3 regions of the Paenibacillus sp. 2TAB26 genome follow, and region 1 is predicted to be linked to each of the others. Evidence: riboswitches for the same ligand, from Rfam matches in the RefSeq annotation. Region 1 holds a riboswitch; each other region holds the start of a gene.
What was found. A riboswitch is a leader RNA that binds a small molecule or an ion and turns the genes downstream of it on or off. The one in region 1 is predicted to bind cyclic di-GMP.

Region 2: it holds a riboswitch for cyclic di-GMP, as region 1 does, so the genes downstream of both, AB4Z50_RS11490 (anti-repressor SinI family protein) here and AB4Z50_RS30225 (transglutaminase-like domain-containing protein) in region 1, are expected to answer to the same signal.
Region 3: it holds a riboswitch for cyclic di-GMP, as region 1 does, so the genes downstream of both, AB4Z50_RS24015 (methyl-accepting chemotaxis protein) here and AB4Z50_RS30225 (transglutaminase-like domain-containing protein) in region 1, are expected to answer to the same signal.

What each region holds. Positions count from the first base shown of each region.
Region 1 is NZ_JBFRGC010000035.1:193-2,397, forward strand. It holds gene AB4Z50_RS30225 (transglutaminase-like domain-containing protein) at 77-886, opposite strand; cyclic di-GMP riboswitch class I at 899-977, opposite strand; cyclic di-GMP riboswitch class I at 1,029-1,107, opposite strand; gene lysS (lysine--tRNA ligase) at 1,277-2,205, opposite strand, start outside.
Region 2 is NZ_JBFRGC010000009.1:41,191-43,395, reverse strand. It holds gene galE (UDP-glucose 4-epimerase GalE) at 1-701, shown strand, start outside; cyclic di-GMP riboswitch class II at 900-981, shown strand; gene AB4Z50_RS11490 (anti-repressor SinI family protein) at 1,000-1,161, shown strand; gene AB4Z50_RS11485 (helix-turn-helix domain-containing protein) at 1,176-1,508, opposite strand; gene AB4Z50_RS11480 (asparagine synthase-related protein) at 1,839-2,205, shown strand, end outside.
Region 3 is NZ_JBFRGC010000022.1:125,607-127,811, forward strand. It holds gene AB4Z50_RS24010 (DUF1836 domain-containing protein) at 190-960, shown strand; cyclic di-GMP riboswitch class I at 1,033-1,117, shown strand; gene AB4Z50_RS24015 (methyl-accepting chemotaxis protein) at 1,257-2,205, shown strand, end outside.

The sequences.
Region 1 (2,205 bases):
TTCGCTTCCTCCTCACCTATATTGAAGAAAGACATAAAAAAACGAGCTCTGCGATTTCCGCAAGCTCGTATGACTTCTAATATGTTTTTGTAACTGTATATTGAGCTGCATCCTTGATAAGCTCATACTTTTTCTTGCCCTTCTTTAGACCCGCATCAACTGTCGTATCAATCGTAACCCATTTCCCATCCAAGTACACTTCGTTCCAAGCATGATAAACATCCACATAAGTAGATTGTCCCATCAAGAGCTTCGTAGGGATATCCACGCTCCGCAGCATTGCCGCAAACAATGAAGCGTATCCGTAGCAGATATCCTTTCTCGATTTAAATGTGAGATCAATATTGGGGAGGTAATCAACTGACAGATTAGCAGCTAATTGATTATCATAACTTACATTCGTAATAATATACTCGTAGATTGCCTTTACTTTCTCCATATCCGTTTTTTTATTGCTCGCTAATTCTTTTGCCTTGACGATGGCGCTGCTCGCATTCGACCAGTCAATGTTCTGGATGGAATTCAAGTACAAAACCTTGTTGTCTTTCAAATCAAGCGTCACGGTTTCTTTCTTCGCCAGTTTGTATTTGTTGCCTGTTGTATTCTCTAGAACAGATATCGTATATTCGCCATTGCCAAGCTGCAATGGAAACTTCTCAGCCGTTTTTCCGCCGGTTAGATTATATGTATAATTTGATGCGCCTTTTGCGATCATAAGCTTCGTTTTCACTTTAGTGTTCACTGTATATTGTACGGAGACAACACCCTTATCTAAATTCCCCGTATTGAGCCAATCAGATGAATCCGCTTCATTTGCCTGAACGACCGTTACATGGATGGATGCAAAAAGAACAAAAGCTGCGATGACTAACATAAATTTACGCATGAATATACTCCCTTCGGTAGCTGGCTGCCATCTTACGGAAGGCCCTTTAGCTTTGCGTCCCTACCTTTCGATAGGTTTGCCATTATCGTGTGAAGCGCTTTGTGATGAATTTCCCCTATACAAACAAAAAAAAGCCTGTTCATTCGGTAGCTGGCTGCCATCTTACGGAAGGCCCTTTAGCTTTGCGTCCCTACCTTTCGATAGGTTTGCCGTTATCGTGTAGCGCTTTATTAGTTCTATTCTACCATATGAATCTAGCAAATCAATAGATTGTACTACAATATCAATCATAATTTGAATGTTTTTAAGGATTGTTGTTGCAAATTCTCGATATTAGAAAAAAAAGAACCTTATGGCTTCTAAAAGCCATAAGGTTCCTTGGTCTCTTTCTTATTCAGCAGAACGCTGATCTCTCATATGAGGGAACAACAGTACATCACGAATAGATGGAGCATCTGTTAGAAGCATGATCAATCGGTCGATACCGATTCCTAGTCCGCCTGTTGGCGGCATGCCGTATTCCAGAGCGCGGATAAAGTCTTCATCCATCTCATGCGCCTCGTCATTTCCATGCTCACGCTCAACAAGCTGCGACTCGAAACGCTCACGCTGATCGATCGGATCGTTAAGCTCCGTAAATGCATTAGCATGCTCACGTGCTACGATGAATAGCTCAAAACGATCGGTGAAGCGTGGATCTGCTTCGCTCTTCTTAGCAAGCGGCGAAATAGCAACCGGATGTCCTGTAACAAAGGTTGGCTGAATAAGCGTGTGCTCACCGAACTGTTCAAAGAAAGCGTTGAGAATATGACCAAATGTCATATGCGGATCAACGGCAACTTTGTGTTCTTTCGCCAAACGATGGGCTTCCTCGTCGCTCATTTCCACGCCGAAATCTACGCCAGTCGTTTCTTTGACAAGCTCAACCATGCTGACACGGCGCCACTGAGGTGTCAAATCAATCTCTTGGCCTTGATAAGTGATTTTCGTTGTTCCAAGAACCTCTTGCGCAATATGTGCGATGACATTCTCTGTCAATGCCATAATATCCTTGTAATCAGCATAAGCCTCGTAAAGCTCAATCATTGTAAACTCTGGATTGTGGCGAGTCGAAATCCCCTCATTCCGGTATACACGGCCGATCTCATATACTTTCTCCAATCCGCCTACAATCAGTCGCTTCAAATGAAGCTCGATTGCAATACGCATGTAGAGCTGCATGTCCAGCGCATTATGATGCGTTTCGAAAGGGCGTGCTGCAGCACCGCCTGCAATGGAATGCAGCGTTGGTGTTTCTACTTCTAAATACCCGCGGGAAT
Region 2 (2,205 bases), on a different contig from region 1:
TTCATAAATTAGTGTTTAGTTCCTCGGCTACTGTTTATGGACGGCCCGAACAAGTTCCGATTATTGAGGATTCACCGCTCTCAGCAACAAATCCATATGGCCGGACTAAGCTCATGCTAGAACAAATCTTACTGGATCTAGCTAGTTCAGATAACAGCTGGGGAATAACGATCCTGAGGTATTTCAACCCTATTGGCGCCCATAAAAGTGGTCGAATTGGAGAAAATCCAAATGGAGTGCCAAACAACTTAATGCCTTACATATCGCAGGTAGCTGTTGGCAAGCTTAAGCAGTTACATGTGTTTGGAAATGATTATCCAACTGTGGATGGCACTGGAGTGAGAGACTACATTCATGTAGTAGATCTAGCAAAGGGGCATGTAAAGGCACTGGAAAACAGGAGTAGAAAATCAAATGTGAATATATATAATCTTGGCACTGGAAATGGCTACAGTGTGTTAGAGATGATTGCAGCCTTCGAGAAGGTAACTGGTCAAAGCATTCCATACGAGGTCGTTAGCCGCAGACCTGGCGATATTGCTGTTTGTTATGCAGATACACTGAAGGCAAATGAAGAATTGAATTGGTTTGCAACAAAAGGAATAGAAGAAATGTGCAGCGATACGTGGAGATGGCAATTTTCAAATCCGAATGGATATGAAGAAGATACACTGTTGAAATCTGAACTTGCAGCAAAATAATATACCGGATAACTCTGTTAATGAAGCAACATTTTAGAGCTCCTAATTTGATCTAGTGGGCTCTGTTTCCTTCCCCTGATCCCTTTAACAATCATTAAATAAATTCGACAAAAAATGTAATTATCTTTCAATTTTGTGAGACAGGAAGCGACAGCATACGCAATTAGAGTGATTTATAATACATCTATAAACGAATGACAAGCATAGGGAGACGTTGAAATGCGTTTAGTATCTGGGCACCTTAAACGCATGGAGTCAGTGGTGCAACCGTCCCAAATTGAATGGGGGACATGGGAAAATGGTACTTACAAAATCAGAGGATAATCAGGATTTAGATATGGAATGGGTAGCATTAATCATGAATGCACGTTCTTTGGGGTTTAGCAAGGAAGATGTTAGAAAGGTATTACTATGTCTTGAAGAAAGCAAGAAAGATGATATACAAGAAACAGCCGTATAAAAGAGAATAAAGCGCTACTCGCGCTTTATTTTCCATTTATTGAATTCTAAAAATTCTTTAAATTGATCTTTGCTTACGCCAGAAGCCATTGCTTCTCGAACTAGATCGGCCCACTCGGTGTCTAGATTGCTAGTTTTATGATCATTATTTTCATCGCTATTTAAAAATTCTTCAACCGTTACGTTTAATACTGCGCCTACCTTTTCGAGAAATTGAATCGAAGGATTTTGCTGGAGCCCTCGTTCAATAGAGCTTAAGTAAGATTTTGCGACGCCTGCCCGTTGCGACAACTCCGTTAGGGATAGGCCTTTTCTCTTGCGCAGCATCTGAATACGTTCTCCGATCATAGCAAACTCCCCCGTTATCTCTTCGTTGTAGACTAACACTATTATAACGAATAATTCTTAATTGCGAAAGCTTGTAAGTTTTAACGAATAAAAAATAAAATGACGTCTAAATTAGAAAAAAATAAGGTTAAACCCATTTCGAAATGTTGTTCTTATAAAAGAACGATGTTTCGTTTTATTTTGTGATATTTTGGTGAAAAAACGATTGACAACGTCTGTTTTCAAGTGTATTATTCAAATATGTTCTTTATTAAGAACTAAAAGACATTCAATGATGCTCGCATCTCGTTCGATTGAAGAACACGCTGGCTATCTAAATCGGAGGCACGAATGAGCGCAATAGCAGTCGTTTATGAAGTTGATCAGACAGCCCATGTGTTAGATCAGGGGAATAGACTGATGCAGCAATTATCTCGGTTTCCTTGCAATACAGCTCAAGCATGGAATAAGAACAATGTGTTTGTTGGATGCCATAATCAATGGATTACACCAGAATCTGTCGGGGAATGCAATCCATACTATGATTCGGAAAGACGTTTAGTCATAAGTGCAGATGCAATTATTGATAACCGTAATGAATTATTTGAATCACTAAACGTACACCTTGATCGTAGAATGCAAATGACTGATGCAGAGCTCATTTTACTCTCCTATGCAAAATGGGGTGTTGAATCACCCAAGTATCTAATCGGTGATT
Region 3 (2,205 bases), on a different contig from region 1:
TACATGATATGACAAATGCCATATCCAACGGTAACAGCCTTATACGCGCTTTAAAAGCGATTTAACGAGAATGAAAGGCTTATTCTCATTGATTTTCGAGCCTTTACAAGCGTCATTCTCCGGCATATGATGAGTTCATATGAACTTGTAATATAGGAATGCAAGACGAATGCGCGAGGAGGAAGCGATATGGAGTCCTTTACGCTTACTCGAAAAGAGATGGCTTGCTTGCTGCTGGCTCTGGACGGAAAGTATAATTTGAAGCCACTGCAAGTGCTGCAAGCCGCATGGACCAAAACGCATCAATGTGACTTGGAGAAAGGCACGGGACTGCCTGCATTTATGTCTACGCTGCTGCCTCCAATTATTGAAAAGCTCATTAAAGGAAATGAGATTAAAGGCTTTTCACTACATGAAATTGCTGCGTTGGGCCAACTAATCGAATATTCGAATCTGTCGATTACCTCCATGCAAAACTGGGTAAAGCGAGATTTCAAACCTTATTTCGATTGTCCGAAAGCTGGGAAAAAATATTCTCTGAACCAAGCTGCGTTATTATTCATTATTGATGATTTAAAGTCAAATCTTGATTTTGAATCAATACGCAAGCTTTTTGAGATCGTATTCAAGAAACCAGAGGATGAAGCAGACGATTTAGTTGGGCCTATTGAATTATATGCATCTTATACCAGTATGTTTGAGGAGCTAGATGCGAATAACGATCAACTGCTCGACATTTCCGGTCATTTGAAGGAAAATCCGCATCAAGATTTATTGACAGAGCATGTCATTCGCTCTTCAGCGAATCAATTTGCAAGCAGATTGCCGAATTTAACGGAAAAACAATGGGAAGCGGTGCGAAATATTTTGCTCGTTGCGGTTATTTCCATCCAAACCTCCTATTTTCATTCGTTAGCAAGGCGTTATTGCAATGCAACCTTATTTTTAGCCACAGAATAAATATGGTTCAAGGGATGACAAATTCACTAAATAGTCCTATACTGGTTTAAGTTGTAAACTACAAAATAGACAAACTGAAAAAGGCAAACTTGTTGAAAGACAAGGACGCAAAGTTATGGGCCTAAGGTGTACGCACTATGGCTGCCAGACCGCCGGAAGGATAATAAGCTAACTGAGCTGTCCGCCTCCTGTGGCTGGATAGCTTTTTTTGTTTTCAGGAGACAGAGGAGAGAGCAAGCAGGATGGTTTTTAAGGATAGGATAGAGAGAGCAAAAATACTGTTTAAGAAATTGAGTTTGAAGAAAATAACGAGCAAATTATTGCTTGTTACCGCAATCATCACACTTTTTAATGTAGGCTCGGGCGTTTTGATTTATTTTCAAAATCATTCAGTAGCAACCTCAGTCGAAGGCTCAGAGGAATTGCAGCGTGCTGAACGCAATTATCAAGGTATATCGAATAGGCTGCTGAAAGTGATGCTTCTAATGGTAGATGCCATTGAAAATGGCAAAAGCGATGCAACGCTGATCATGAAGGATTTGGAAACGATGCCTGCCAACATCGATGAATTAGAGAAACAGCTTATCGATATGGATAAGAAATATCCGCCTGCAACGGAAGATGGTCCTTATTATGCGAATCAGGTTAATGTTCTTAAGCTTGCATTAGATAACTTGAAAGTGACGAATACAGATGTGAGTGGATTATCATCAGATGAGAAATCGCTCCGCATAAGCAATCTAATAAGCGTATATACCGTCATTCTAAGTTATTCCAACGATACAATGCACGAGCGTTTGACCGCAGACGCTAACGCGACGCAGAAGCTTCTCGATAAAGACATATCCAGTGCGAACCTTATTGTGCTTATAAATGTCATTTTGCTAGCTATTCTTCCTGCTATTATGATTTTTGTCATCTCACAATCGATTAGAACAGGACTTGTAGGCATTACAAAAAGAATTAAGCAGTATGGCAATAATGATTTTACAAGTCAAGAAAAACTCGTTCGCTCTGACGAATTTGGCGATCTTGACCACGCTTTGGCTAATATGGGCGATCAGCTGCGAGAAACGATTAAAGCTACGCTTGAAGTGAGCGAATCTGTGCTCCACATTTCGAATAATATGGATAATATGATTGGTATTAATCGAAAAGCATCAGAGGATGTAAATGGCCAAGTGGAGCTGGGCAGAAAAGTGTTGCTGTCGCAGTATGACGATGCTTCATCCATTTCGGCAGTTA